Regions from separate parts of the Kitasatospora sp. NPDC056531 genome, predicted to be linked through region 2. Evidence: predicted binding sites of a transcription regulator. Region 2 holds the regulator's gene; the other holds the start of a gene.
What was found. Region 2 encodes HrcA, which represses chaperone genes, less so after heat shock. Its sites were predicted from a motif close to TTNGCACTCNGNNNNNCNGAGTGCNAA; they were not measured.
Positions count from the first base shown of each region.

Region 1 (15,205 bases), on a different contig from region 2:
GTCGGACACGGCCTAGCGCGCCGTGACCAGCGCGTCGCGGATCTCGGTCAGCAGTTGGACCTCCGTGGCCTCGGCCTCCGCCGCCACCTCGACGGCGGACTTGCGCCTGGCCGCCATCCTGTTCATCGGCGCGATCAGAACGAAGTAGACGACGGCCGCAGTGATCAGGAACTGCAGGGCGGCGCTGAGCACCGACCCCCACATGATGAGGATTCCGGACGTGACCTCACCGGTGGCGCTCACCTCGCAAGGACCCTTGAGGCAGGAGCTGTAGGACGTCAGGTCCTTCGTCCCGAACACGCCGACGATCGGATTGATCACGCCCTTGACGAAGGCGTTGACGATGTTGGTGAAAGCCGCGCCGATGACCACGGCGACGGCGAGTTCGACGACATTTCCACGCAGCAGGAATTCCTTGAAGCCTTTCATGCCGCCTCGAACGACGAAGTCGTTCCGGGGTTACGGGTGATCCTCCGCAGGCCCGGATTGACAACCCGGACGGCCCACCGCACCCCCTGAGGGCGGCGGTAGCCCCGCCCGCGCGGGCCCGAGCGCCAGCGCCGCCGCCACCGCGAGCAGCACCAGCGCGGGCACCCCCGCCCGCCGCCGGACGGCCCGGCGCCAGCGGTGCCACCCGCCGCAGCCGCGCCGGATCGGGGGGAAGCTCGGTACCTCCCGCCGGGGCGGCACGGTGGGCGCGGGCAGCGGGACGGACAGGCTCGTGGTCGTCATCGACGTGACCTCCGGACTCGATCGATCGGTCTCTGGTGACCCACACGATGCGCGCCCCGGGTGCTACCGGAAAGCCCTGTCCCCAAACCTGTGGATAAACCCGCCCCTGTGGACAACTTCGTACACTCGCGCGAGTGAGACCGACCTCCGCAAGCTGACGAAACCCCGCGCCGGACGGCGAACAGGGCAAGCGGAAAGGCCCGCCGCCCCCGCGTGAGCGGGGCCGACGGGCCTTTCGCGAAGCTTCCGAGCACTCGCCGGATGCCGATCCGGCGCCGAGCGCCCAGCGCCGGGCGCCGGGCGCCGAGGTCAGCTCGCGGCCGGAGCCGGGCTGCTGGACGAACTCGACGAGCTGGACGAGGACGACGAGCTCGAGCCCGTCGAGGACGTCGCGGACGACGACGTCGAGGAGCCGGAGGACGAACCCGCGCCCACCGAGCTGCTGGAGGACGAGCGGCTGTCGGTCCGGTAGAAGCCCGAGCCCTTGAACACGACGCCCACGGCCGAGAAGACCTTGCGGAGCCGTCCCTGGCAGTCGGGGCACGTGGTCAGCGCCTCGTCGGTGAACTTCTGCACCGCCTCCAGGCCGTTGCCGCACTCGGTGCACTGGTACTGGTACGTGGGCACTTGTCTTCCTCCTGGCACTCTCGCCTGATGAGTGCTAACGATGGTCAATGATGCGGTATTCCGTTGGATCAGTCCAGCGAATCCGGTGTGAGATGAGCCGGTACCGGGCCGCGTCCGACCGCCCGGTCAGCCCTTGACCGCACCGACCAGCTGCGCCGCACCGCCGCGCTCGGCGGATCCCGCCACCACGCGGCCCGCCCCGCTCGGCGCGACCAGCAGGTGCCGCAGCGACACCAGTGCGGCCAGCCCCAGCCCGGTACCGGCGAGCGGCACCAGGAACCCGGTGGACGGCCCGTGGCTGTCGATCAGTCGCCCGGCCACCATCGAGCCGACCGCCAGGCCCAGGCCGATGGCGCCGGTCAGCCAGGTGAACGCCTCGGTCTTGGCCCCGTCCTCGACCAGCGTCTCGACCAGGGTGTAGCCGCTGATCAGGGTCGGCGCGATGGCCAGGCCGCAGACCAGCCCGGCGATCGAGAGCGTGACCAGGTTGGGCATCGCCCACAGCGTCGAGCAGCCCACCACCAGCAGTGCGTAGCTGATGATCATCCGGTGCTGGACGGCCCGGCGCCAGGCGATGACGCCGTAGAGCACGCCCGCCACCATCGAGCCGCCGGCGAAGATCCCGTACACCGTGCCGGCGGCACCGTGCTGGCCGACCGAGTCGGCGAAGGCGTTCACCGAGACCTGCATGCCGCCGAACACGGCCCCCACCCCGAGGATCACGCCGGCCAGCAGTCGGACGCCGGGCGAGGCCAGCGCGGAGGCGCGCCGCGCGCCGGGCTGCGGCGTGATCCGAGCCGGGGCGGTGCGGCGCTGGGCGGCGAAGGCCAGGCCGCCGACGAAGGTCAGCGCGGCCTCCGTGATCAGGGCGGTGGCGGGGCTGACCGAGGTGGCGATCTTGGCGGCCAGGATCGGACCGACCACGAAGGTGAACTCGTCCGTCACGGACTCGAAGGCGAACGCGGTGCTCACCTTGGCCGCGGAGGAGGCGGAGGCGCCGTCGGCGCCGATCGTGGCCACCCAGCGGGCCCGGACCATCGCGCCGATCTGCGGAACGCTCGCGCCGGCCGGCACGGCGGCCAGGAACAGGCTCCAGGCGGGCGCGTGGCCGAGCGCGAGGGCGATCAGCAGAGCGACCGAGGCCGCGTGCACCACGACGGTCGGGACGAGGACGGCGGCCTGGCCGTACCGGTCGGCGAGCCGCCCGGTCTGCGGGCCGATCAGGGCCTGGGCGACGGCGGCGATCGCCGTGACGGTGCCGGCGGTGCCGTACGAGCCGTGGGTGTCCTTGACGAGCAGCAGGATGCCCATGCTGAGCATCGCGTAGGGCAGTCGCGCGATGAGGGCGGGGACCAGGAACGTCCACGCGCCGGGCGTGCGCAGCAGTGCGCCGTACCCGACCTTGGCGGGCGCCGCCGCGATGGGGTCGGCGGGGTGCGCGGTGGTGTCCGCGGTGGTCTCCGCGGCGATGTCGACCGTTCGGCGGGCCGTCACGGTCGGTCCTTCCTGCTGCCTGGTAGCGCGGCAGGGCATGGGGTGGCCCCGACGGCGCCGAGAGTCGTCCTCTCGCGCGTCGACCGGGGTAGATACCGGGTCGGCCGGGCCTGGTGGGCCGGGGCCTAACCGCGGCCGCCGAGCGGTCGCGCCAACTCTGCGTCAGGCAGATGCTGGGGGTGGTCTAGCGGTAGTTATACGGCGTAGTCGAACCAGCATACAGTTACGCGCGTAGATTCCGCCAGGCCACCCGATCCCGCCAGGCCACCCGATCCTGCCAGGTCACCCCCGGCGGCGGGGCTCAGCGCCCGTTCAGCCAGTCCGCCAGCTTTCCGCCCTTGTCCACGGCCCGCAGCCGCCGCTCCGCGGCCTCGCCGACCTCGTCCGTGGTGACCACCAGCAGCTCGTCCCCGCCGCGCAGCACCGTCGCCTTGTCCGGCACGAAGGAGCTGCCCTCGCGCACGACCAGGGTGACCGCTGCCCCCTTGGGCAGCCGCAGCTCACCGACCTCCACACCGGACATCCGCGAGGTCGGCGAGAGCGTGACCGACAGCAGGTGCCCGTGCAGCTTCTCCAGCGGCGCGGACTCGATGTCGAGGTCCTGGCCCATCGCGCCCTCGCCGATCCGCAGCCGCTTGGCCATCCAGGGCAGCGTCGGCCCCTGGAGCAGGGTGAAGACGACGACCAGGATGAAGACGATGTTGAACACGTCCGCGGCCTGGTGCGCGCCGGAGACCACCGGGATGGTGGCCAGCACGATGGGCACCGCCCCGCGCAGTCCGGCCCAGCTCAGCAGCGCCTGCTCGCGGCCGGGCACCTTGAACGGGGTCAGCGTGAGCACCACGGAGAGCGGCCGGGCCAGGAAGACCAGCACCCCGCCGATCACCAGTGCCGGCACCACCGCGTCGCCCATGCTCTCGGGCGCGGCGAGCAGTCCGAGCAGCACGAACATGCCGATCTGCCCGATCCATGCCAGCCCGTCGGCGAACCCGCGCACGGCCGGTCCGTGCGGCAGCTTGGAGTTCCCGAGGATCACCGCGCTGATGTAGACGGCGAGGAAGCCGGAGCCGTGCAGCAGCGCACCGCCGGCGTAGGCGAGCACGGTCAGCGCCACCACGGCGATCGGGTACAGGCCCGAGGAGGGCAGCGCGACGTGCTTGACCGCGAACGCGCCCAGCTTGCCGACGGCCAGGCCGACCGCCGCGCCGATCGCCAGCTCGGCGACGATCGTGCCGAGCAGGACGTACCAGGAGTCCGGCTCGCCGACGGAGGCGAAGGCGACGACCAGGATGACCACGGGCGCGTCGTTGAAGCCGGACTCGGCCTCCAGCAGGCCGGTGAGCCGGTGCGGAAGCGGGACCGTCCGCAGCACCGAGAAGACGGCGGCGGCGTCGGTGGAGGAGACGATCGCGCCGAGCAGCAGCGAGGTCCGCCAGTCCAGGCCGACCAGCCAGTGCGCGCCAGCCGCGGTGACGAAGACGCTGATCCCGACGCCGACGGTGGCCAGCACGGTGGCCGCCGGCATCGCCGGCTTGACCTCGCGCCAGCTGGTCTTGAGGCCGCCCTCGGCCAGGATCATCACGAGCGCCGCGTAGCCGAGCACCTGGGTCAGCTCGGCATCGTTGAAGGTGACGCCGATTCCGTTCTGGCCCAGTGCGACGCCGATCCCGAGGTAGATCAGCAGACTGGGCAGCCCTGATCGGGTCGAGAACCGCACGGCGACCACCGCGACAAGGAGGACTACGGAGGCTTCGAGCAGGAGCTGGTTCAGGTGGGCGACGTTCACGCAGTGGCACCTCGGGCAGGCATGGGCGGGCGGGGTGTCAGGTGGTGCTGGGTCGTGCTGGGGGGGGTCGGAGCCGCTGGGTGGCTCCGAGCATGAGCGGGCGCCGTGGGCGGCGCGCGCGGAGACCCGTTAAGAAAGCGTCAATGCTCCTCTTGCGGATCGTTACTCAGTCTAACATTTTGCCATATCTTTAGTTTGACTGCCTCCGTCGCTGCCCACCCGGCCCGTTCCAGGCCGCTCCTTGACCTCCCGAGATCCCGCCCGGAGCGTCCCCCGTGCACGCCGGTCCGCGGACTCGGCCTAATGTGGTGCCCTGTCACGGCCCCAGGCCCTGGACACGCCCGCCCGCCCCGAAGTCAGGACCGCAAGGACCCAGATGCCCCGCTCGAAGAAGTTCCGGCGCGCCCGTCTGATCGTGATCGTGCTGGTCGTGCTGCTGGTGGCCGGTGTCGGCTACGGCGGCTACCGCGGGGTCACCGCGGTCCGCGCGTCCTTCCCGGAGGTGGACGGCAGCGTCAAGGTGGCGGGCCTGAGCGCGCCGGTCGACGTCAAGCGCGACGCCAACGGCATCCCGCAGCTGTACGCGGACACCCCCGAGGACCTGTTCCGCGCCCAGGGCTACGTCCAGGCGCAGGACCGCTTCTGGGAGATGGACGTCCGCCGCCACATCACGGCCGGCCGGCTGTCCGAGATGTTCGGCGACAGCCAGGTCGACACCGACACCTTCATCCGCACCATGGGTTGGCGGCAGGTGGCGCAGAAGGAGTTCGACACCAAGCTGTCGCCCGAGACCAAGAAGTACCTGCAGGCCTACGCGGACGGCGTGAACGCCTGGCTGGGCGAGCACCCCGGCGGCGAGAAGGCCTCGCTGGAGTACGCCCTGCTCGGCGCCGTCAACAGCGGCTACAAGCCCGAGCAGTGGACCCCGGTCGACTCGGTGGCCTGGCTCAAGGCAATGGCCTGGAACCTCTCCGGGAACCTCCAGGAGGAGATCGACCGCTCGCTGCTGGCACAGGACTTCGGACCGGACAAGATCGCCGAGCTGTACCCGGAGTACCCGTACTCCCGCAACGGCACCATCGTGAAGACCGGCACCGTGAGCGGCGACACCTACAAGCCCGCCGACGGCTCCGCGCAGTCCGGCGCGGCCCCCGGCGCCGCCACCGCCCAGGGCGCGGCCACCACCAAGGCGCTGATGCAGGGCCTCACCGACCGGATCGACGCGATGCCGCAGCTGCTCGGCCGCCCCGGCCAGGGCATCGGTTCCAACTCCTGGGTGGTCGCCGGCTCGCACACCACCACCGGCAAGCCGCTGCTGGCCAACGACCCGCACCTCGGCCCCGGCCTGCCCTCGGTCTGGTACCAGATGGGCCTGCACTGCCGGACGGCCTCGCCGGCCTGCCAGTTCGACGTCTCCGGCTTCACCTTCGCCGGCATGCCCGGCGTGGTGATCGGCCACAACAAGGACATCGCCTGGGGCTTCACCAACCTCGGCGCCGACGTCACCGACCTCTACCTGGAGAAGGTCACCGGCCCGGACACCTACCAGGTGGACGGCAAGGACGTGAAGTTCGACCTCCGCAAGGAGACCATCAAGGTCGCCGGCGGCGAGGACCGCACCATCACCGTCCGCACCACCCAGACCGGCGCCCCGCTCATCTCCGACCAGAGCACCGAACAGCAGAACGTCGGCAAGTACGCCCCCAACGGCACCTCCGCCCCCGACCGCGGCACCGGCGGCTACGGCGTCGCCCTGCAGTGGACGGCGCTCAGCCCCGGCAAGACCTTGGACGCCGTCTTCGAGCTGGACAAGGCGAAGAACTGGGACGACTTCCGCAACGCCGCCAAGGACTTCGCCGTCCCCGCGCAGAACCTGATCTACGCCGACGCCAAGAACATCGGCTACCAGGCCCCGGGCGTCATCCCGGTCCGCGGCAAGGGCGACGGCTCCATGCCCGCCCCCGGCTGGGACGCCTCCTACCAGTGGAAGCCGGACCCGGTCCCCTTCACCGCGCTGCCCTGGAGCCTCAACCCGTCCGTGGGCTACATCGTCACCGCCAACCAGGCCGTGGTGGACCAGAGCTACAAGTACAACCTGACCAAGGACTGGGAGTACGGCACCCGGGCCAAGGAGATCACCGACCAGATCGAGGGCCTGCTCAAGAACAACGGCAAGATCTCACCGGACGACATGCAGAACCTGCAGCTGGACAACACCAGCATCATGGCCAAGACGCTGGTCCCGCTGCTGCTCAAGCAGCAGATCGACGACCCGTACGTGCGCGAGGCCCAGGACCTGCTGAAGGACTGGAACTTCCACCAGGACGCCGACTCGGCGGCCGCCGCCTACTACAACGGCGTCTGGCGCAACCTGCTCAGCCTCGCCTTCGGCCAGAAGTTCCCGGCCGACATCCGGGCCAAGGACAACTGCCTGCTGGTGCGCCAGCAGGACGATCCGACGAAGCCGGACAGCTCCAGCAAGATCGTCACCCAGTGCGGCACCCGCGACCCGGGCAAGGCCCAGCCGGACGGCGGCGACCGCTGGACCGAGGTGGTCCGCGCCCAGCTGGACAAGCCCGACAGCTCGTGGTGGACGTACATCGACTCCCAGCACAAGGAGCAGAAGGGCCTGGACAACCTGCTCAAGGAGGCGATGAAGAACGCCCGGCAGGACCTGACCTCGCTGCTCGGCAAGGACATCTCCACCTGGAGCTGGGGCCGCCTGCACAAGCTGGAGCTGCGCGAGCAGACCATGGGCACCGACAACTCCTCGATCGCCTCCGGCGTCGTCCACAAGCTGCTCAACCGCGGCCCCTACCGCCTCTCCGGCGGCTCGGCGGCGGTCGACGCGGCGGGCTGGAACGCGGCGGCCGGCTACCAGGTGGACTGGATCCCGTCGATGCGCATGGTGGTCGACCTGAACGACCTGGACTCCTCGCGCTGGATCAACGTCGGCGGCGAATCCGGCCACGCCTTCCACGCGAACTACAACGACCAGACCGACCTGTGGCTCAAGGGCAAGCTGCTGACCTGGGCCTTCACCCCGGACGCGGTGGAGAAGGCGACCAAGCACAAGCTGGTGCTCACCACCGGCTGACACCGGTACGACGCGCGGGAGGCCCCGCTCCCTTCCGGAGGGAGCGGGGCCTCCCGCGTCCCGGGGACCGCCCGCGGCTCACCCGAAGGTCCGCACCCCCGACGGCGTGACCGCCAGGTCCACCGGCCGGTCGTGCGACTCGGCCGGCACCCGCTCCAGCAGCTCGTGCTCGTACAGCAGCACCGCCAGCACCGGCCGCGCCCCGGCCCGCTCCAGCCGGGCCAGCACCCGGTCGTAGCTACCGCCGCCCCGGCCCAGCCGCAGCCCGTCGCGGTCCACCGCCAGGCCCGGCAGCAGCACCAGCGAGGCCCCCGTGACGGCCTCCGGCCCGAGCCGCGGCCCGACCGGCTCCAGCAGCCCGCGCCCGGCCGGGGCGAGCGCCCCGGGCCCCGCGTACTCGGCCCAGTCCAGGTCGTTGTCGGCAAGGAGCACCGGCAGCAGGACCCGCACGCCTTCCTCGCGCAGCGCGTCCAGCAGCGGCCTGGTCCCGGGCTCCGCGCCCACCGAGACGTACGCGGCCACCGTGGCGCCCGCCGCGGCCAGCTCCCAGGCGTGTCCGGCCAGCGCGAGCGCCGTCTCCGCGCGCGCCTCGGCCGAAAGTGCGCGGCGCCGCGTCAACAGCCGTGTCCTCAGGTCGCTCTTCTCGTTGTGCACCGGATCCTCCGCGTCCGCCAGACCATCGACGCGCAGAGCCTGACACGCGAAAGGGCGCCCCCGATTGTCCACCCCGCTGCTCGTCCAGGCCCTGGCCGCGCTGAGCGCCCCCGCGCTGGCCGGTGCCACCGTGCTCGGGCTGCGCACGCGCCGGGAGCGGGCCGAGGCCGCCGGGGAGCGGGAACGGCTGCGGGCGCGGGTCGCCGAACTGGAGGAGCGCTGCGCAGAGCTGCAGCGCACCGCCTCCTGCGACCCGCTCACCGGCGTGTGGAACTACCGCCACCTGCAGCTCACCCTGGACCGGGAGATCGAACGGGCCCGCCGCGCCGAGCACACCGACCAGGCCGACGGCCCGCGCCCGCTGGCCGTGCTGCTGCTGGAGATCACCGGGTTCGACGCGGTCATCGCCGAGCACGGCCGCGCCCGCGGCAACGCGATACTGCGCGACCTCGCCCAGCGGCTCGCGATGGAGATCCGCCGCGCCGACACCCTCGGCCGCTACAGCGGCCAGGAGTTCCTGGTGGTGCTGCCGGACACCGGCGCCGAGGGCGCCGCGCAGGTCGCCGAGCGCCTGGTCTGGTCGGTCCGCCGCCATCTGCTGCTCGACTGGTCCTCCGGCACCCGCGCGCCCCGGCCGGCCCACGGCAACGGCCTCACCGCCGCCGCCGGCGTCGCCGTGCTGCCCGAGGACGGCACCCACGCAGCCGTCCTGCTGCGGGCTGCCGACGCGGCGCTGGCCGAGGCCCGGGCGGCCGGCGGCGACTGCTGGCGGGCCGTCCCGCGGCCCGCGCAGCGTCCCACCGGGCGCCGTGAGCAGGCCGCTTCCGTTACGGAAGGGGCGGCGACTGCCGAGGGTGACCGTTCGGGAAAGGCGGGTAGTCTGTCCGCCTGTACCGGAGGGGACCCCCTCTCCCAGCCGGTCGCTTCCCATACGCCTGCCACCGTGGCCGTGCCCCGCGACGCGCTGTCCTAGCCGTCCGACGGCGCTCGGCCGGGCGAAAACGTGCCTGAGTAAGGTAAACGCATGACGACGACCACCTCCCGCATTCCGGTAACCAAGGCCGTGGTACCCGCAGCCGGACTGGGCACCCGCTTCCTCCCGGCGACCAAGGCCACCCCGAAGGAGATGCTGCCCGTCGTCGACAAGCCGGCGATCCAGTACGTCGTGGAGGAGGCCTCCGCGGCCGGCCTGTCCGACATACTGATGGTCACCGGCCGCAACAAGCGCGCGCTGGAGGACCACTTCGACCGCGCCTACGAGCTGGAGGAGCTCCTCGTCCGCAAGGGCGACGAGGACCGCCTGCGCCGGGTCCGTGAGTCCGTCGAGCTGGCCAACATGCACTACGTCCGCCAGGGCGACCCCAAGGGCCTCGGCCACGCCGTCTCGGTCGCCGAGCAGCACGTCGCCGGCCAGCCCTTCGCCGTCCTGCTCGGCGACGACCTGATCGACCCGCGCGACCCGCTGCTCGCCCGCATGATCGAGGTCCAGCAGGAGCTCGGTGGCTCGGTCGTCGCCCTCATGGAGGTCGACCCCTCCCAGATCCACCTGTACGGCTGCGCCGCCGTCAAGGCCAACGGCTTCGGCGAGGACGTCTTCCAGGTGACCGACCTGATCGAGAAGCCCGAGCCCGGCGAGGCCCCGTCCAACTACGCCGTCATCGGCCGCTACGTCCTCGACCCGCTGGTCTTCGACGTGCTGCGCGAGACCCCGCCCGGCCGCGGCGGCGAGATCCAGCTCACCGACGCCCTGCGCGAGCTGACCACCCGCGACGCCGCGGACGGCGGCCAGGTGCACGGCGTGCTCTTCAAGGGCCGCCGCTACGACACCGGCGACCGCGCCGACTACCTGCGCGCTATCGTCCGTCTGGCCGCCGAGCGCGAGGACCTGGGCCCGGAGTTCCGCTCCTGGCTCCGGGAGTTCGTCGGCTCCGAGCTGCAGGACTGACCCCACGACTAGAGAGCGAGCCGCCGATGACCGGGTCCACGGAGCACAGCACCACCCCCGCAGCCTGCTGCGACGGGTCCGCGGACCGGGCACCGGCGGCTCCTCGCTTCTGGACGGTGGACGAGCACCTCGCCGACGTGCTCGCCGCGGTCGGCCCGCTGCCCGCGATCGAGCTCCAGCTGCTCGACGCCCAGGGCTGCCGGCTCGACGAGGACGTGGTCGCCGACGGTGACCTGCCGCCCTTCGACAACAGCTCGATGGACGGCTACGCGGTCCGCACCGCCGACACCGAGGGCGCCACCGACACCTACCCGTCGGTGCTCCAGGTGGTCGGCGACATCGCCGCCGGCACGGGCGAACTGCCCAAGGTCGGCCCCGGCCAGGCCGCCCGGATCATGACCGGCGCCCCCGTGCCGCCCGGCGCCCAGGCCGTCGCCCCGGTCGAGTGGACCGACGGCGGCACCGGCACCGGGGTCGCCGCCGCCGCGATGACCGCGGCGGTCGCCGACGAGGAGGTCCGGGTGCTGCGCCCGGTCGCCGAGGGCGCGCACATCCGCCGCCGCGGCAGCGACGTCGCGGCCGGCGCCACCGTCCTGGAGGCCGGCACCCGGCTCGGCCCCACCCAGCTCGGCCTGCTCGCCGCGATCGGCCGGGCCACCGTGAAGGTCCGCCCGCGCCCCCGGGTGGTGGTGCTCTCCACCGGCAGCGAGCTCGTCCAGCCCGGCGAGCCGGTCGGGCCCGGGCAGATCGCCGACTCCAACAGCTTCACCCTCACCGCGGCCGCCCAGGAGGCCGGCGCCATCGCCTACCGGGTCGGCGCCGTCCCGGACGAGGCCGACCGGCTGCGCGTCGTCCTGGAGGACCAGCTCGGCCGGGCCGACCTGATCGTCACCAGCGGCGGGGTCAGCGTCGGCGCGTACGACGTGGTCAAGGAGGTCTTCGAGTCCTACGGCGGGGTCGACTTCCGGAAGCTGCGGATGCAGCCCGGCAAGCCGCAGGGCTTCGGCCGGATCGGCGGCGCGGCCGGGGTGCCGCTGCTCGCCCTGCCCGGCAACCCGGTGAGCGCCTACATCTCCTTCGAGCTCTTCGTCCGCCCGGTCATCCGCACCATGCTCGGCGCCGTCGACATCCACCGACCGGTGGTGCGCGCGCTCTGCCCGTCCGCGCTGCGCTCCCCGGCCGGCCGCCGGCAGTTCCTGCGCGGCCGCCACTCGGCGGCGGACGGCACCGTCGAGCCGGTGGGCGGCGCCGACTCGCACCTGGTCGGCGCGCTGGCCCGGGCGAACTGCCTGATCACCGTCCCCGAGGACGTCACCGAACTGCCGGCCGGCAGCGAGGTCGACGTGGTGTTGCTGGACTCCTGAGGCCGCCCCGAGCCGAAGGGGCGCGCCGGTGCCGAAAGGGGGAAGCGACCAGCGAGGCACGAGCGCCGGAGCGCCGACCGTCGGCGCCGGGTCAAGAGCGCCCGGAGGCGAGCGGGCGGGCGACAGAGCGGTACGGTAGCGCGGTATTCGACCTGCGCGCCCCTGGAGTTACCCGTGACGACACCGAGCCCCGGCGACCGCCTCACCCATGTCGACGAGCAGGGCGCGGCCCGGATGGTCGACGTCTCCGAGAAGGCCGCCACCGCGCGCACCGCCGTGGCGGCCGGGCGGGTCAGGGTCTCCCCGAAGGTGGTCGAGCTGTTGCGCGGCGAGGGCGTGCCCAAGGGCGACGCCCTCGCGGTGGCCCGGATCGCCGGGATCATGGGCGCCAAGAAGACCCCCGACCTGATCCCGCTCTGCCACCCGATCGCGGTCTCCGGGGTCAAGGTCGACCTCGCCGTCGCGGACGACGCGGTCGAGATCACCGCCACCGTGAAGACCGCCGACCGCACCGGCGTCGAGATGGAGGCGCTGACCTCGGTGACGGTGGCCGCGCTGACCGTGATCGACATGGTCAAGGCGGTGGACAAGGGCGCCAGCATCGAGTCCGTCCGGGTGCTCAGCAAGACCGGCGGCAAGAGCGGCGACTGGTTCGCGCCGGAGGTGTCGGCATGAGCGGGTCGGCCGGGAGGGCTTTGGCCGTCACCGTCTCCAACCGCGCCTCGGCCGGGGTCTACGAGGACAAGGGCGGCCCGCTGCTGGTGGCCGGCCTGACCGCGATGGGCTTCACCGTGGACGGCCCCCGGGTCGTCCCGGACGGCGAGCCGGTGGAGACCGTCCTGCGCGAGGCCGTCGCCGCCGGCTACGACGTGGTGCTGACCACCGGCGGCACCGGCATCTCGCCGATGGACCTCACCCCCGAGATGACCGCCCGGGTGATCGACCGGCAGATCCCCGGGATCGCCGAGGCCGTCCGCGCGTACGGCCGCGACAAGGTGCCGACCGCGGCACTCTCCCGCGGCCTCGCCGGGCTCGCCGGACGTACCCTGATCGTCAACCTGCCGGGCTCGACCGGCGGCGTCAAGGACGGCCTGGCCGTCCTGGAGCCGCTGCTCGCGCACGCAGTCGACCAGCTCGGCGGCGGGGACCACCCCCGGCCCGAGGCCCCGGCTTCCGGGAGAGCGCACTGAACGCCGGCTGGCCGGTGGAGCTCCACGAGGGGGAGGTCACGCTGCGTCCGATCCGGGCGCGTGACCAGCGCGAGTGGCAGGAGGTGAGCCGCCGCAACCGCGACTGGCTGCGGCGCTGGGAGGCCACCGTGCCGCCCGGCCCGGCGGGCCAGGTGGCGGGCCCCCGCCCGACGTACCGGCAGATGGTCCGCTTCCTGCGGCACGAGGCCTCGGCCGGCCGGATGCTGCCCTTCGTGGTGCTCTACAAGGGCCAGCTGGTCGGGCAGTTGACCGTCGGCGGGATCACCTGGGGCTCGATGTGCTCGGCCAATGTCGGGTACTGGATCGACGAGGCGGTGGCCGGTCGGGGCATCATGCCGACCGCCGTGGCGCTTTCGGTGAACTACTGCTTCCGCACGCTCGGACTGCACCGGATGGAGGTCTGCATCCGCCCGGAGAACAGCCCGAGCCGACGGGTGGTGGAAAAACTCGGCTTCCGCTCGGAGGGAATCCGCCCGCGCTATCTCCACATCGACGGCGACTGGCGGGACCACATGGTCTACGCCCTGACCGCCGACGAGGTCCCGGAAGGGATGCTGGAGCGGTGGCGGGCGATCAGTTCCGGGCATGAGGCAGGTAATTGAATATATGTTCGAAAGAAATATCGATATGGCATCGGCACGGCGGCGGACCGCCACAAATACCGGCAAAATAGTCGGAGAATCAGCTTGATCACACGACACGCCGCGTCAAATTGCTGCCAGGCCTTCCCCGGCGCCCGTACGGTGTGAATCGTGAGCAGTAGCGGCCTTATCTACGCCGTCATCGTAGGGGCCTGGGCCGCCTATCTGGTGCCGATGTGGCTCCGCAGGCAGGACGAACTCAACGAGGCGCGCCCGACGGAACGCTTCAGCACCGCCATCCGCCTGCTGGCCGGGCGTTCGGCGCTGGAGCGGCGGGCAGCCCGGGCCCTGGGCGACGAACCGCGTGACGACGAGCAAAGCAACGACGGCCCTCCCGAACGGGACGAGGCCGCCTCCGACGACCCCGCCGGGCGGGAGTCCGAGCCCCCGTCCGAACCCTGTGTCGAGCACCCGGTCGAGCGTCCGGGGCCGGCGGGGGCCGAGCGGCGGGCGCGGCTGCTGGCCCGCCGTCGCCGTATGGTCACCGCCCTCTTCCTCGCCTTCGCGCTCGGCGCCGTGGTCGCGGCGGTGGCCGGACTGGCCTTCCTCTGGGTCCCGGCGATCCCGGCGGCCCTCCTCACCCTCTACATCGGCCACCTGCGCAAGCTGGAGCGCCAGCGGTACGAGGTGAAGCTGGACCGCGCCCGGGCCGCCCAGGCGGCCGAGCGGCTGCGCCGGCGCGAGCAGCAGCGGGCCGAGGCCCCGGCGACCGAGCAGGCCATCGTCGAGGCCCCCGTCGACGCGGAGCCGGCCCCGGCCGCGCCCGCCGAGCACCGGCCCGGCCGCCGTCCGCACCTGCGGCTGGCCGCCGACCCCGAGGAGGCCACCGTCTCGGTGTCCGCCTCTGCGGTGGCCGAGGCGACCGAGCACGAGGAGTGGGTCGACGGCATGCGCGAGCGCGGGGCGGCCGGCCCGGACTCCTGGGAGCCGGTGCCCGTCCCGCTGCCGACCTACGTCACCGCGCCGGTCGCCCCCCGGGTCTCCCGCGGCCTCGACCTGTCGGCCCCCGGCACCTGGACCGCCGGGCGCCCGACCGAGTCCCGCAGCACCCCGCTGTTCGACCAGTACGCCGAGGCCCCCGCTCCGGAGGTCCGCCCGCGCGCCGCCAACGAATGACCGTGGCCACCCTCCGACCAGGGGGGTGGTCACAGACCCCCTCCGAAAGGTGCTAGAGTTTCTTCTCGTTGGGGCTGTGGCGCAGTCCGGTAGCGCACCTCGTTCGCATCGAGGGGGTCAGGGGTTCGAATCCCCTCAGCTCCACCCAACGGATCGACTCCGGTCGGTCCAGCAAATCCCGCCGGGAGTCAACTCCCGGCGGGATTTCGCGTTTTGTGGCTCCGGAGCCGACCGGGGCGCCCGCTGTGGTGGAGGTCACAACCCTCTCGCAGGGCGGATTCTGACGCCGTTTGGGTCTCAGAAGGGTCGGTTATGGTGGGTGGGCCCAGACGCTGACGAGGGAACGATCTGGTCTATCTCAACGGGGTGCCATCGCGGTGCGCGAGTTCGGTCTGAAACGGTGGACGCGACAAGCGGAGCCGGAGGGGCCCGAAGGCGGCCCGGCAACCGGAAGACCGAATTCCTGGACCATCGCGGCGGCCTGCGCGGCGGCGGTGTCGTTGACGGCCTTCGTCCTGGCGCGGCACCTGCACGGGGC
Region 1 covers NZ_JBHTTU010000019.1:46,760-61,964, forward strand. The annotation lists gene mscL (large conductance mechanosensitive channel protein MscL) at 13-429, opposite strand; gene ACFQ87_RS18675 (hypothetical protein) at 460-732, opposite strand; gene ACFQ87_RS18680 (FmdB family zinc ribbon protein) at 1,042-1,359, opposite strand; gene ACFQ87_RS18685 (MFS transporter) at 1,486-2,781, opposite strand; gene ACFQ87_RS18690 (potassium/proton antiporter) at 3,155-4,639, opposite strand; gene ACFQ87_RS18695 (penicillin acylase family protein) at 5,016-7,736, shown strand; gene ACFQ87_RS18700 (5-formyltetrahydrofolate cyclo-ligase) at 7,815-8,390, opposite strand; gene ACFQ87_RS18705 (GGDEF domain-containing protein) at 8,455-9,363, shown strand; gene galU (UTP--glucose-1-phosphate uridylyltransferase GalU) at 9,415-10,335, shown strand; gene glp (gephyrin-like molybdotransferase Glp) at 10,362-11,699, shown strand; gene moaC (cyclic pyranopterin monophosphate synthase MoaC) at 11,934-12,374, shown strand; gene ACFQ87_RS18725 (molybdenum cofactor biosynthesis protein B) at 12,371-12,889, shown strand; gene ACFQ87_RS18730 (GNAT family N-acetyltransferase) at 12,904-13,512, shown strand; gene ACFQ87_RS18735 (hypothetical protein) at 13,663-14,667, shown strand; tRNA gene ACFQ87_RS18740 (tRNA-Ala) at 14,738-14,811, shown strand; gene ACFQ87_RS18745 (glycosyltransferase 87 family protein) at 15,168-15,205, shown strand, end outside.
Region 1: ACFQ87_RS18680 (FmdB family zinc ribbon protein) is a predicted target of HrcA. The motif match lies at 1,371-1,397, and genes of this name have one in related genera.

Region 2 (15,205 bases):
GCGCGATCCGCAAGGACGTCCTCGCCAAGTGCTACGGCGGTGACATCTCCCGTAAGCGGAAGCTGCTGGAGAAGCAGAAGGAAGGCAAGAAGCGGATGAAGATGGTCGGCAGCGTGGAGGTCCCGCAGGAGGCCTTCATCGCCGCGCTGTCCACCGACGCCGAGACGCCGAAGGACAAGAAGTAGCGGCGAGCGGTACCAGGAGGGCCCGGGCACCCGCCCGGGCCCTTCCGCGTTCCCGCAGGACGCCGTGCCCGCAGGACGCCGTGCCCGCAGGACGCCGTGCCCGCAGGACCCTCCGCCGGCTACTTGAGCGCGCTGAGGACGACGCTGACGATGCCGGCCTTGGCCAGCCGCCCCGCGGTGCCGGTGAGGACGGTGGGCTTCATCGAGTCGTCCGGGTGGACCAGCTGCAGCAGTCCGTCCCGCCGGCCGAGGCTCAGGCACTGCACGACGTACTTGAACGAGAACGGCTTCGAGGTGCGCCCGTCGAGCAGCTTGCCGACGTACTGGCCCTGCGGCAGCGCGGTGGCGCAGCCCATCCGCAGGGTGCCGACGCCGGGGACGGTGACCGCGGCGGCGTCGCCGACCACGTGGACGTCCGGGTGCGAGAGCGACCGCAGGTGGTCGTCGACCAGGGCCCGGCCGTGCTCGTCCACGGCCAGTCCGGCCTCGGCGGCCAGCGGGTGCGGCTCCATCGAGGCGGCCCACACGGTGAGGTCGGCCCCGATCGGGCCGGCGCTGGTGCGCAGCCCGTCCGGGGCGACCTCGGTGACGGTGGCGTTGTCGTGGACGGCGACGCCGAGCCGGTCGAGGACGCGCCGGATGTGGGCGCGGCCCTTGGGCGAGTAGATGCCGCCGACCTGTCCGGCCGCGACGATCCGCACCCGCCAGTCGGGGTGGGCCTCGGCGAGTTCGGTGGCCAGTTCGATGCCGGTGGCGCCGCCGCCGACGACGGCCAGGGTGCCGGGGCGGTCGGCCTCGCGGATCAGGCGCCGAACCTCGGCGGCGCGCTCCACGGGGTGGGCGTGCTCGGCGGCGCCGGGGACGCCGTGCCAGGCGGTGCGGCTGCCGAGGGCGTAGACCAGGGTGTCGTAGCCGAGGGTGGTGCCGTCGTCCAGGATGACCTTGTGTCCGGCCGGGTCGATGTCGACGGCCCGGGCCCGGCGGTGCTCGATCCGGCGGCCGCGGGCCAGTTCGCCGATGGCGGGCCAGTCGCGGCCGCGGCCGGCTGCGGTCTCGTGCTGGCGGATGCGGTGCAGGAGCCGCTCCTCGGGGGCGATCAGGGTGACGGTGTGGTGCCGTCCGGCGCCCTTGGCCGCGGTGAGTCCGGCGTACCCGGCGCCCAGTACGACGATCCGCTTGCCGGTGCTGGTGGTGCTGCTCATCTCGTCCGCCTCCTCGCGAGGTCGCTCCGGTGGAGCGCTGTTCGGGAGGGGGACGACGCGGCCGGTCAGGATGTGACGGTGACCTGCGTCACAGGTTCGCGGGGGTTCGTGTCAGGGTGCCGTGACCGGGCTGATCCGGGTGAGCTTCTCGGGGTTGACCACGACGTACGCCTCGGTGATCCGCCCGTCGGCCAGGGCGAAGGCCACCACGCCGGTGACGGCGCCGGTGGCCTTCTCGTACCAGAGCAGGCCCGGCTCGCCGTTGACCGTCGCGTAGCCGAGCCCGAACTCGGGGGTGAACCACTTGTCGACCAGGCCGACCACCAGACGGCCCACCTTGTCGGCGCCGCGCACCGGACGGGCGGCGGCGCGGACGATGCCGCCGCCGTCGGCGTGCCAGACCACGTCCGGGTCGAGGACCTCCATCAGGCCCAGGATGTCGCCCTTGGCGCAGGCGGAGGCGAACGCCTCGACGGCCCGGCGGTGCTCGGCCGGGTCGGCGCCGTCGAAGTGCCCGCCGCCGTCCTTGACCCGGCGGCGGGCCCGGGACGCGAGCTGGCGGGTGGCGTCGGGGGTGCGGTCCAGGGAGGCGGCGATGTCCTCGAAGCCGACCGCGAACACGTCGTGGAGCACGAGGGCGGCCCGCTCGGCCGGGCTGAGCTGCTCCAGGACGGCGAGCAGGGCGAGCGAGACGGACTCACCGCGTTCGGCCAGCTCGGCGGGGGAGTCGGGGACGCTCGTGTAGGAGACGGACGGCTCCGGCAGCCACTCGCCGTAGTAGGCCTCGCGGCGGGCCCGGGCGGAACCGAGCTGGTCGTAGCAGAGCCGGGTGACCACGGTGGTGAGGAAGGCGCGCGGGTCGGCGACGGCGGCGCGGTCGGCGGCCTGCCAGCGCAGCCAGGCGTCCTGGAGGACGTCCTCGGCGTCGGTGAAGGAGCCGAGCAGCCGGTAGGCGACCGAGCCCAGGTAGCGGCGGTTCGTCTCGAAGGCGTCGGGGGCTGCGGGCTGGGCGGTCACGGGAGTCACGGTAGCGAACGCCGCCGCCCTCTGCGAAGGCCCGGGCGCGCGAAGGGCCGGGACGGATGGGTCCCGTCCCGGCCCGTTGCATGAGGACGCGTCAGTCGACCTCGGCCACGGCCTCCACGAACTGCGCCTGGTACAGCCGGGCGTACGCGCCGCCGGCGGAGATCAGCTCGTCGTGCGAGCCCTGCTCCACGATCGAGCCGTTCTCCATCACCAGGATCACGTCGGCGTCCCGGATGGTGGAGAGCCGGTGGGCGATCACGAAGCTGGTGCGGCCGGTGCGCAGCCGGGCCATGGCCCGCTGGATCAGCACCTCGGTACGGGTGTCGACCGAGCTGGTCGCCTCGTCCAGGACCAGGATGGACGGCTGGGCGAGGAACGCCCGGGCGATGGTGATCAGCTGCTTCTCGCCCGCGCTGACGCCGGCGCCCTCGTCGTCGAGGACGGTGTCGTAGCCGTCCGGCAGGGTGCGGACGAAGCGGTCGACGTGGGCGGCCTTGGCGGCCTCGACGACCTGCTCGCGGGTGGCGCCCTGGGCGCCGTAGGCGATGTTGTCGGCGATGGTGCCGCCGAACAGCCAGGTGTCCTGGAGCACCATGCCGATGCCCGAGCGCAGGTCCTCGCGGGACATCGCGGCGATGTCCACCCCGTCCAGGGTGATCCGCCCGCCGCTGACTTCGTAGAACCGCATCAGCAGGTTGACCATGGTGGTCTTGCCGGCGCCGGTGGGGCCGACGATGGCCACGGTCTGGCCGGGCTCGACCTTGAGCGAGAGGTCCTCGATGAGCGGCTTGTCCGGGTCGTAGCGGAAGGACACGTCCTGGAAGACGACCCGGCCGCGGACCGCGTCCGGCTTCTCGGGCATGGCCGGCTCGGGGCTCTGCTCGGGGGCGTCCAGCAGCTCGAAGACGCGCTCGGCGGAGGCGACCCCGGACTGCACCAGGTTGGCCATGCTGGCGACCTGGGTGAGCGGCTGGCTGAACTGGCGGGAGTACTGGATGAAGGCCTGCACGTCGCCGATGGACAGCGAGCCGCTGGCCACCCGCAGACCGCCGACGACCGCGACCAGTACGTACTGCAGGTTGCCGATCAGCATCATCGCGGGCTGGATGATCCCGGAGATGAACTGGGCCCGGAAGCTGGAGTGGAAGAGTGCCTCGTTGTGCTCGCGGAAGGTCTCGGCGGACTCGTGCTGCCGGCCGAACACCTTGACCAGGGTGTGGCCGGTGTACATCTCCTCGATGTGGGCGTTGAGTTGGCCGGTGGACCGCCACTGCTGGACGAACTGCGGCTGGGCCCGCTTGCCGACCTTGGCGGCGACGACCACCGACAGCGGCACCGAGACCAGCGCGATCACGGCGAGCAGCGGGGAGATCCAGAACATCATCGCCAGCACACCGACCACGGTGAGCAGCGAGTTGACCACCTGTCCCATGGTCTGCTGCATGGACTGGCCGATGTTGTCGATGTCGTTGGTGACCCGGCTGAGCACCTCGCCGCGCGGCTGCTTGTCGAAGTAACTCAGCGGCAGCCGGGCCAGTTTGGCCTCGACGTCCTGGCGCAGCCGGTAGCCGGCCGACTGGATCGCCTTGGTGGCCAGGCGGCCCTGGATGATGCTGAGGACGGCGGAGGCGACGTAGATGCCGAGCACCCAGAGCAGGATGGAGCCGATGGCGCCGAAGTCCATGCCGTGGCCGGGGGTGAAGTCGACGGCGGAGAGCAGGTCGGCGACGCCGCCCTCGCCGTGGGCGCGCAGCCCGGCGATGACCTCGGTCTTGGAGGTGCCGGGCTGGAAGCGGGCGCCGACGACACCGGCGAAGATCAGGTCGGTGGCCTCGCCGAGGATCTTGGGGCCGATGACGGCGCAGCCGATGCTGACCACGCCGAGCAGCAGGACGCCGATCAGCAGGATGCGCTCGGGGCGCAGCAGGCCGAGCACGCGCTTGCCGGAGCCCTTGAAGTCCATGGACTTCTCGGCGCCCTGGCCGCCCATGAAGCGACCCGGTCCGGCCGGGCCGCGGCGGGCGGCGGCGGCCTGCGAGTCGCTGGGGAGTCTGTCCGCCGGCTTGCCCGAGGGCTTCTCGGCGGGATTTCCGGGGCTGGTCACGCCGCCTCCTGCTCGGTGAGCTGGGAGAGCACGATCTCCCGGTACGTCGGGTTGTCGGCCATCAGTTCACGGTGGGTGCCGGCGCCGACGACCGCGCCCTCGTCGAGGACGATGATCCGGTCGGCGTCGCGGATGGTGGACACGCGCTGGGCGACGATCAGGACGGTGGCGTCGGCGGTCTCGTGGGCGAGGGCCTTGCGCAGCTTGGCGTCGGTGGCGTAGTCGAGTGCGGAGAAGGAGTCGTCGAAGAGGTAGACGTCGGGCTTGCGCACCAGCGCGCGGGCGATGGCCAGGCGCTGGCGCTGACCGCCGGAGACGTTGCTGCCGCCCTGGGCGATCGGGGCGTCCAGGCCCTCGGCCAGCTTCTCGACGAACTCCTTGGCCTGGGCGATCTCCAGGGCGTGCCAGAGCTCCTCGTCGGTGGCGTCGGGACGGCCGTAGCGCAGGTTGCTGGCGACGGTGCCGGAGAACAGGTACGGCTTCTGCGGGACGATGCCGACGCTCTCGGCGATCGCCTCGGGGGCGAGGTCGCGCACGTCCACGCCGTCCAGCAGGACCTGCCCGCCGGTGGCGTCGAAGAGCCGGGGGACGAGGCCGAGCAGGGTGGACTTGCCGCTGCCGGTGGAGCCGATGATGGCGGTGGTCTCGCCGGGGCGGGCGGTGAGGTCGATGCCCCGCAGCACCGAGGCCTCGGCGCCGGGGTAGCGGAAGTCGACGTCGCGCAGCTCCAGGTTGCCGCGGCGCAGCACCTCGGTGATCGGCGCGGACGGCGGGACGACGCTGGAGGTGGTGGCGAGGACCTCTTCGATGCGTTCGGCGCAGACCTCGGCGCGCGGCACCATCATGAACATGAAGGTGGCCATCATGACGCTCATCAGGATCTGCAACAGGTAGGAGAGGAAGGCGGTCAGCGCGCCGATCTGCATGTCGTGGCTGTCGATGCGGTGGGCGCCGAACCAGAGCACCGCGACGCTGGAGAGGTTCACGACCAGCATCACGGCCGGGAACATCATGGACATCAGTCGGCCGACGTGCCGGGCGGTCTGGGTGAGGTCCTCGTTGGCGGTGGCGAAGCGGGCCTGCTCGTGGTCGTCCTTGACGAAGGCGCGGATCACCCGGATGCCGGTGATCTGCTCGCGCAGCACCCGGTTCACGGTGTCGATCTTCTTCTGCATGCTGCGGAACTGGGGCCGCAGTGCGCGGACCAGCAACGTGACGACGATGCCGAGCGCGGGGATGACGGCGAGCAGCAGGCCGGACAGCGGGACGTCCTGGTTGAGCGCCATGATGATGCCGCCGACGCACATGATCGGCGCGGCCACCATCAGGGTGAAGCTCATCAGGGCCAGCATCTGGACCTGCTGGACGTCGTTGGTGGTGCGGGTGATCAGGGAGGGCGCGCCGAACTCGCCGACCTCGCGGGCGGAGAAGCCCTGCACCCGGTCGAAGACGGAGGCCCGGAGGTCCCGGCCGAAGGCCATCGCCGTGCGGGCGCCGAAGTAGACGGCGCCGATCGAGCAGAGGGCCTGGACCAGGGTGATGCCGATCATCACCGCCCCCACGCGCATGATGTAGCCGGTGTCACCCTTGACCACGCCGCTGTCGATGATGTCGGCGTTGAGCGTCGGCAGGTAGAGCGCCGCGAGGGTGGACACCAGCTGGAGTACCACCAGCAAGGTGATCGGTCGGGAATATGGGCGCAGGTACGCCCGGAGCAGTCTGATCAGCACTGGCACACTCTTGTCGTCGCCGGTCGGGTTCGCACCCCAATTCTCGTTGTTCTGCGGCGTCGCACAGACGATTCGGGGGCTGTCCGGCTGAGGTTTGCCGGGCCTTTGCCAAGCCCTCCCACGGATCCGGGTGCGGACGGGCCGTCCGCGGCCCCCGCGCCCGGGCACCGGCGCCGCGACGCCGTGCCAGCTGGATCCGCCCCCTTACGGAATGACCGATTTCCCCCTAGGCTGCTGACTACGCCCTTGTTACTGACCGGTACCGCTCAGGTAAACCGGGGCCCGGCGACCGCCCCCACGGGCGCCGCAATCCCTCAGACGGCCACCCGCCCCCGGAGGTCCTCGTTGAGTTCCGCGCAGTCCCTGATCGACTCCGGCAGTGCCGACATCGTCGCCGGGCGTCCCGCCTCCGTCGCCCACCTGTTCCTGGAGCGCGTCGCCGCCACCCCGAACACCGAGGCCTACCGCTACCCCGCCCCGGTGGACGAGCACGCCGCGGACGGTGCCCCGGGCGCCGAGCAGTGGCGCTCGCTCACCTGGGCGCAGACCGCCGTACGGGTCAAGGCGGTGGCGGCCGGCCTGATGGCGCTCGGCATCCAGGCGGAGGACCGGGTCGCGCTGGCCTCCTCCACCCGGCTCGACTGGATCATCGCCGACCTCGGGGCCATGTGCGCGGGCGCCGCCATCACCACGGTCTACCCCAGCACCAACGCCGACGAGACCGCCTTCATCCTCTCCAACTCCGGCTCCAAGGCACTGTTCGCCGAGAACGCGGCCCAGCTTGCCAAGGTCGTCGAGCAGATCGAGCACCTGCCCGAGCTGCGCACCGTCATCCTCTTCGACGCCCCCGAGGAGACCCCGGCGACGGCCGGGCTGGAACTGCTCACCCTCGCCGAGCTGGAGCAGCGCGGCGCGGAGTACCTGGAGCAGCACCCGGACGCGATCGAGAAGGCCGTGGCCGCGCTCGACAAGGAGCAGCTGGCCACCCTCATCTACACCTCCGGCACCACCGGCCGCCCCAAGGGCGTGCGCCTGGTGCACGACTGCTGGGCGTACGAGGGCCGGGCGCAGGAGGCCAGCGGGCTGCTGCGCTCCGACGACGTCCAGTTCATGTGGCTGCCGCTGTCGCACGTGTTCGGCAAGACGCTGATCTCGGGGCAGATCGCCACCGGTCACGTGATGGCGGTGGACGGCCGGGTCGACCGGATCATCCACAACCTGCCGGTCATCCGGCCGACCGTCATGGCCTCCGCGCCGCGCATCTTCGAGAAGGTCTACAACGGCATCGCCGGCCGGGCCCGGGCCGAGGGCGGCGCCAAGTACAAGATCTTCATGTGGGCCGCCAAGGTGGCCCGCGAGCACGCCCGGGCGGTCCAGGAGAGCCGGGTCGCCACCGGCGCCGGCAGCGCCCCGCTGGCCCTGAGGGTGCAGCACTCGTTGGCCGACAAGCTGGTGTACGCCAAGATCCGGGCGGCCTTCGGCGGCCGGCTGCGCGGGGCCGTCTCCGGCAGCGCGGCGCTCGCCCCCGAGATCGGCTACTTCTTCCTCGGTGCCGGGGTGCCGATCCTGGAGGGCTACGGCCTCTCCGAGACCAGCGCCGGCTCCTGCGTCAACCGCGAGGAGGACGTGCGGATCGGCACGGTGGGCCGCGCGCTGCCCGGCACCGAGGTGCGGATCGCCGAGGACGGCGAGATCCTGCTGCGCGGCCCCGGCGTGATGCGCGGCTACCACAACCTGCCGGACAAGACCGCCGAGGTGCTGGAGCCGGACGGCTGGTTCCACACCGAGGACATCGGCGAGCTGAGCGCCGACGGCTTCCTGCGGATCACCGACCGCAAGAAGGACCTGTTCAAGACCTCCGGCGGCAAGTACGTGGCGCCCAGCGAGGTCGAGGGCAAGTTCAAGGCGGTCTGCCCGTTCGTCAGCAACATCCTGGTGATCGGCAACGGCCGCAACTTCTGCACCGCGCTGATCGGCCTGGACGAGTCGGTGCTGATGCCGTGGGCCGCCGAGCACGGCCTGGCCGGCCGGACCTACGCCGAGCTGGCCGGGGAGCCGGCCGTGCGCCAGCTGATCGAGGGCTTCGTGAAGCGGGTCAACGCCGACCTCCAGCGCTGGCAGACGATCAAGAAGTTCCACCTGCTGCCGCGCGACCTCGACATCGAGCACGGCGAGCTCACCCCGAGCCTGAAGATCAAGCGCCCGGTGGTCGAGCAGACCTACGCCGACGCGGTGGCCGCGATGTACGCGGGCGCCAACGAGGCCTGAGCCCGGCTCCCGTACGGTCCGCGCGGGGTTCGCGGGCCGTACGGGACAATGGGGTCATGCCCTCCGCACTCCCCGACGGCGAACCGGTGCCGTCCGACGGTTCCCTGCCCGCCCACGCCCTCACCGGGCTGGGGCAACGGCCGTTCGGCTTCTACCTGCACGTGCCGTACTGCGCCAGCCGCTGCGGCTACTGCGACTTCAACACCTACACGGCCACCGAGCTGCGCTCCTCGGGGGCGGTCGCCTCGCAGGAGACCTACGCCGACAACGTGGTCGCCGAGATCCGGCTGGCCCGGAAGGTGCTGGGGGACACGGACCTCCCGGTGCGGACCGTCTTCCTCGGCGGCGGCACCCCCACCCTGCTGCCGGCCCGCGACCTGGTGAAGATGCTCGCCGCACTGCGCGAGGAGTTCGGGCTCGCCCCGGACGCCGAGGTCACCACCGAGGCCAACCCGGAGTCCGTCGACCCGGCGTACCTGGCCGAGCTGCGCGAGGGCGGCTACAACCGGATCTCCTTCGGCATGCAGAGCGCCCGCCCGCACGTCCTCCAGCTGCTCGACCGCCACCACACCCCGGGCCGCCCCGAGGCCTGCGTGGCCGAGGCCCGCGAGGCCGGCTTCGAGCACGTCAACCTCGACCTGATCTACGGCACCCCCGGCGAGTCCGACGACGACTGGCGGGCCTCCCTGGACGCGGCGATCGGCGCCGGACCGGACCACGTCTCCGCGTACTCCCTGATCGTCGAGGAGGGCACCCGGCTGGCCGCCCGGGTCAAGCGCGGCGAACTGCCGATGATCGACGACGACGTGCACGCCGACCGCTACCTCATCGCCGAGCAGGCGCTCAGCGCGGCCGGCTACTCCTGGTACGAGGTCTCCAACTGGGCCACCACCCCCGAGGGCCGCTGTCGCCACAACGAGCTCTACTGGACCGGCGCCGACTGGTGGGGCACCGGCCCCGGCGCCCACAGCCACGTCGGCGGCGTCCGCTGGTGGAACGCCAAGCACCCCGCCGCCTACGCCCAGTCCCTCACCGAGGGCCGCACCCCGGCCCTGGGCCGCGAACTCCTCTCGGACGAGGACCGCCGGGTCGAACGCATCCTGCTGGAACTGCGCCTGGTCGACGGCGTCCCGCTCGACCTGCTGACCGACGTGGGCCGCAAGGCCGCCGCCCGGGCTCTGGCCGACGGCCTCCTCGCCGCAGAGCCGTACGAGCAGGGCCGCGCCGCCCTGACCCTCCAGGGGCGACTGCTGGCGGACGCGGTCGTGCGTGACCTGGTGGACTGAGTGTCGTTAACGTGGTGTCAGCCGTCGGAGGGAGCGCGCAATGACCGCCATCGATGACCGGGTGACGGGGATCTTCGAGAACCTGGAGGTCCCGGAAGGCTTCAAAGCCGAGCTCATCAGGGGAGAAATCGTGATGATGGCCGGGCCGGACATGGTCCACAACATCATTGTCGAAGCCATCCGAGACCAGATCCCCCGGGCAGGGTGGCACCGCCTGACCACGCAGGACATCGATCTTCCCGGATTGACGAGCGAGCCCCAGCCGGATCTGGTCGTGTTCGAGCGGGACGCCATTGAGGGTCCGGGTCGCTTGATCCCCTCGCCCTTCCTCACGCTGGTGGTCGAGGTCGTCTCCAAGACGAGCGTGCTCCGTGACTACCAGACCAAGCGGGAGCTGTACGCCGAGGGCACGATTCCCGCGTATCTGATCGTTGACCCGCTCAAGGGCGTCTGTGTGCTGCTGACCGAGCCGACCCGGTCGAGCGCCTCCGGGCTGCCGGACTACGTGTCCGCGCGGACCACCAAGTTCGGCGAGCCCATTCCGGTGGATCTGCTCGGCGTCACGCTCGACACCTCGGAGTTCCAGACCTACGCCTGAGTGGCCGTTGGCGGGCCTGCCGGGGAAGCTGCATGGGTGGCTTCCCCGGCGTCGTCGGTCTGTTCATCCGGGTAGCCGATGGCGGAGAAGTCGATCTTGCCCTCGTGGACCATCGCGCGCATCCGGGCCAGTGCGTTGGCCCGGCGGTGCCGAAGCGCCACGTCGCCATGGTCGTTGGTTCGAGGCACGGTGGCCATTCTTCATCAGTCCGGCAAGGTCGCGAAGTCGATCAACTCCTCGACCTTGCCCAGCAGCTCGGGCTCCAGGTCCTTGTAGCTGTTCACCTTCGACAGGATGTGCTTCCAGGCCGCCGGGGTGTCCACCGGCCAGCCGAGGCGGCGGCAGGTGCCCTCCTTCCAGTCCTCGCCGCGGGGGACGGCGGGCCAGGCGGGGATGCCGACGGAGGCGGGCTTCACGGCCTGCCAGACGTCGATGTAGGGGTGGCCGACGACCAGGACCGAGTCGCCGGTGACCTGGGCGGCGATGCGGTGCTCCTTGGTGCCGGGGAGCAGGTGGTCGACCAGGACGCCGAGGCGGCGGCCGGGGCCGGGGGCGAAGTCGGCGACGATCGCCGGGAGGTCGTCGATGCCTTGGAGGTATTCGACGACGACGCCCTCGATGCGCAGGTCGTCACCCCAGACCCGTTCGACCAGTTCGGCGTCGTGCCGGCCCTCGACGTAGATGCGGGACTCGCGGGCGACCCGGGCGCGGGCGCCGGGGAGGGCGATCGAGCCGGAGGCGGTGCGGCCGGGCGTGCGGGGCGCCGCCGGGCCGGTGGGGCGGACCAGGGTGACGACCTTGCCCTCCAACAGGAAGCCGCGCGGGACCATCGGGAAGACCCGGTGCTTGCCGAAGCGGTCCTCCAGGGTGACGGTGAACCCCTCGGCGGTCTTCTCGCAGCGCACCACCGCCCCGCAGAAGCCGGTGGCGTTCTCCTCGACCACCAGGTCCCGCTCGGCGGGCACCTCCGGTGCGGGGGTCTGCTTCTTCCACGGCGGGGTGAGGTCGGGTCCGTACTGGCGGCTGCGCATACGGGTGATCATAGGGATGACGGACGGACCGTCAGAGGCCCGGCGCGCCCCAGACCGGGAACCAGCGGCTCAGGTCCTTCTCCAACCGGAGGTCGTTCCCCAGCATCGCGTTGACCTGCAGCTCCAGCGGGCTGTTGCGCCGCTCCCCGCCACCGGGCATCGGGGCGAAGGGGTAGAAGCTGCCGCGCTTGTAGAGGTAGACCAGGGCCAGCGACTGCCCCTCGCCGTTCCGGAAGCAGACCAGCGAGCAGAGCAGCTGCGGCCCGAAGCCGTTCGCCTCCAGCTCGCTGTTGACCGCGTGCAGGTCGTTCACCAGCTCCGGCAGCTCCCCGGGCTGGTGCCGGGCGAGCAGCCAGGAGTAGCCGTAGCCGTCCTTGGAGGCCTCCACCGGTACGCCGCCGCGCTCGGTGTCGGCGTCCAGCAGCGCCCGGACCTGCTGCTCGACCTGGACGAAGGCCGCGCCCTCGACGGCCGCGAAGCAGACCGAGCCGAGCCCGGTGGGGAGGAACCCGGCCCCGGCCTCCAGGGTGAGCGCGGCGGACGGCACGCCGAACAGCTGGTCGAGGTCGGGCTTGACGGGCTTGCTGCGGCCGAACAGGGCGTCCAGGAATCCCACGGTGGTCCTTTCCTCAACGGGAATCAGCGGCCGAGCTGCTCGGAGATCTTCGCCAGCTGCGCCAGCCGCTTCTCCAGCGTCGGGTGGGTGGAGAGCAGCTGGGAGGCGGTCTCCCGGGCGCTCAGCGCGGGGGCGAAGTAGAAGGCGTTGTACGGCTGCGACTTGCGCAGGTCCTCGGTGGGGATGGCCGCGATCTGCCCGGTCACCTTGGTCAGGGCCGAGGCCAGGGCGCTGGGCCGGCCGGTGAGTTGGGCGGCGGCCCGGTCGGCGGCCAGTTCGCGGTAGCGGGAGAGCAGCCGGGTGAGCAGGAAGCTGATCGCGTAGACGACCACCGACACCAGCGGGATGATCAGCGCCGCAATGGCCGCGTTCTGGTCGTTGTTGTTGCGCCCGCCGCCCATGAACCCGCCGTACATGGCGATCCGGGTCATCGCCCCGGCGAGCACGCCGAGGAAGCCGGCGATGGTCATCACCGCGACGTCCCGGTGGGCGACGTGCGACAGCTCGTGCGCCAGGACGCCTTCCAGCTCCTCGGGTTCGAGCCGGCGCAGCAGGCCGGTGGTGACGCAGACCACGGCGTTCTGCGGGTTGCGGCCGGTGGCGAAGGCGTTCGGCATGTCGTTGTCGGCGACCGCCACGCGGGGCTTGGGCATGTCGGCCAGGGCGCAGAGCCGGTCGATGGTGCCGTGCAGCTGGGGGTACTGCTCCTCGGTCACCTGGCGGGCGCCCATCGCCCGTTCGGTGATCTTGTCGCTGAACCAGAACTGGGCCACGAACAGCCCGCCGGAGATCAGCACGATCAGCGGCCAGGCCCCGCGCAGCAGCGCGATCAGCAGGCCCGTGAAACCGACGTACAGCAGCCCGATCACGAACATCGTCGCGACCATGCGGCTGGTCAGGCCGCGGTCGGGCGCGAAACGGGTGTGCTGGCCCGAGCTCGACATCTCTTGCTCCTCCGTTCGCCGTCGCTTTCGATGCTGCCACCCGGACGGCCCCAGGGCACCACCCCCGCGCCGCGAGTTGCGGCGGAAGGGGCCGTGCCCTGGGACTGCGGGCAGGATCACTCCGGCCGGGCCGTTCCTGGGACAGGACCCGGGCCTTACACTGGCAGGTACGGTTCTGGCACTCGTGTGCGCAGAGTGCCAGGGTCGGGGTCCTCCCGGAGCGGCCCGCAGCATCACAGACGGACAACGTGCGAAGACGGAGGTGCGTGCCCATGGCCGGTGAGGTCCGCCAGCTGGACGACCGCAAGCTCGCCGTTCTGCGTGCCATCGTCCAGGACTACGTGGGCACCGAGGAGCCGGTCGGCTCCAAGGCGCTCGTGGAGCGGCACAACCTCGGAGTCTCCCCGGCGACCGTGCGCAACGACATGGCGGCGCTGGAGGAGGAGGGCTACATCCACCAGCCGCACACCAGCGCCGGGCGCATCCCCACCGACAAGGGCTACCGGCTGTTCGTCGACAAGCTCGCCGAGATCAAGCCGATGACCGCCCCGGAGCGCCGGGCGATCCGGCACTTCCTGGACGGCGCCGTCGACCTGGACGACGTGGTCGCCCGCACGGTGCGGCTGCTCGCCCAGCTGACCCGGCAGGTCGCCGTGGTGCAGTACCCCTCGCTGACCCGCTCCACCGTCCGGCACATCGAGCTGGTGGCGCTGGCCCCGGCGAAGGTGATGCTGGTCCTGATCACCAACACCGGCCGGGTCGAGCAGCGGATGGTCGACTGCCCGGGCACGGTCGGTGAGACGGTCCTGGCGGACCTGCGGGCGCGGATCAACGTCCGGGCCGCCGGCCAGCGGCTGCCGGATGTCCCGGGCCTGCTGGAGGAGCTGCCGGCCACGTTCGACCAGATCGACCGGCCGACCGTCAGTACGGTCCTGGCGACCCTGTTCGAGGCGTTGGCCGAGCAGAACGAGGAGCGGATCATGCTGGCCGGCACGGCCAACCTGACGCGTTTCGGCCACGACTTCCCGCTCACCATCCAGCCGGTGCTGGAGGCCCTGGAGGAGCAGGTCGTCCTGCTCCGCCTCCTGGGTGAGACCGGGGACGCCGGGATGACGGTCCGGATCGGGCGGGAGATCGCGTACGAAGGGCTGAATTCCACCTCGGTGGTGTCGGTCGGCTACGGTTCGGGCGACGAGAGCGTGGCCAAACTCGGCGTGATCGGTCCGACCCGGATGGACTACCCGGGCACAATGGGGGCGGTGCGAGCCGTGGCACGGTACGTGGGTCAGATCCTGGCCGAGTCGTAGCAAGCAACCGGCGTCAGAATTCTGACGGCGGTGTCCAGTCGCACTACTACAGGCGGAACAAGCGGAGCATTTGGTGGCCACGGACTACTACGCGGTACTCGGCGTCCGACGGGATGCGGGGCAGGACGAGATCAAGAAGGCGTTCCGGCGCCTGGCACGCGAACTGCACCCGGACGTCAACCCGGACCCGAAGACGCAGGAGCGGTTCAAGGAGATCAACGCCGCTTACGAGGTGCTCTCCGATCCGCAGAAGCGCCAGGTCTACGACCTCGGCGGGGACCCGCTCTCACCGGGCGGCGGCGGCGCGGGCGGCTTCGGCGCCGGCGCGGCGGGCTTCGGCTTCTCCGACATCATGGACGCCTTCTTCGGCGCCGCGGCCGGGCAGCGCGGCCCGCGCTCGCGCACCCGCCGCGGCCAGGACGCCATGATCCGGCTGGAGATCACCCTGGAGGAGGCCGCCTTCGGCACCACCAAGGAACTCCAGGTCGACACCGCAGTCACCTGCACCACCTGCAGCGGCGAGGGCGCGGCCCCCGGCACCTCCGCGCAGACCTGCGACATGTGCCGCGGCAAGGGCGAGGTCTCCCAGGTCACCCGCTCCTTCCTGGGGCAGGTCATGACCTCCCGCCCCTGCCCGCAGTGCCAGGGCTTCGGCACCGTCGTGCCGACCCCGTGCCCCGAGTGCGCCGGCGACGGCCGGGTCCGCGCCCGCCGCACCCTGACCGTCAAGATCCCGGCCGGTGTCGACAACGGCACCCGGATCCAGCTGGCCGGCGAGGGCGAGGTCGGCCCCGGCGGCGGCCCGGCCGGCGACCTGTACGTCGAGATCGCCGAGACCACCCACAGCGTCTTCCAGCGGCGCGGGGACGACCTGCACTGCACCGTCACCATCCCGATGACGGCCGCCG
Region 2 covers NZ_JBHTTU010000042.1:19,848-35,052, reverse strand. The annotation lists gene lepA (translation elongation factor 4) at 1-185, shown strand, start outside; gene ACFQ87_RS28865 (NAD(P)/FAD-dependent oxidoreductase) at 305-1,387, opposite strand; gene sigJ (RNA polymerase sigma factor SigJ) at 1,499-2,404, opposite strand; gene ACFQ87_RS28855 (ABC transporter ATP-binding protein) at 2,505-4,517, opposite strand; gene ACFQ87_RS28850 (ABC transporter ATP-binding protein) at 4,514-6,247, opposite strand; gene ACFQ87_RS28845 (AMP-dependent synthetase/ligase) at 6,593-8,515, shown strand; gene hemW (radical SAM family heme chaperone HemW) at 8,572-9,801, shown strand; gene ACFQ87_RS28835 (Uma2 family endonuclease) at 9,842-10,399, shown strand; gene ACFQ87_RS28830 (hypothetical protein) at 10,390-10,587, opposite strand; gene ACFQ87_RS28825 (DUF3097 domain-containing protein) at 10,603-11,430, opposite strand; gene ACFQ87_RS28820 (hypothetical protein) at 11,462-12,046, opposite strand; gene htpX (zinc metalloprotease HtpX) at 12,070-12,990, opposite strand; gene hrcA (heat-inducible transcriptional repressor HrcA) at 13,263-14,297, shown strand; gene dnaJ (molecular chaperone DnaJ) at 14,371-15,205, shown strand, end outside.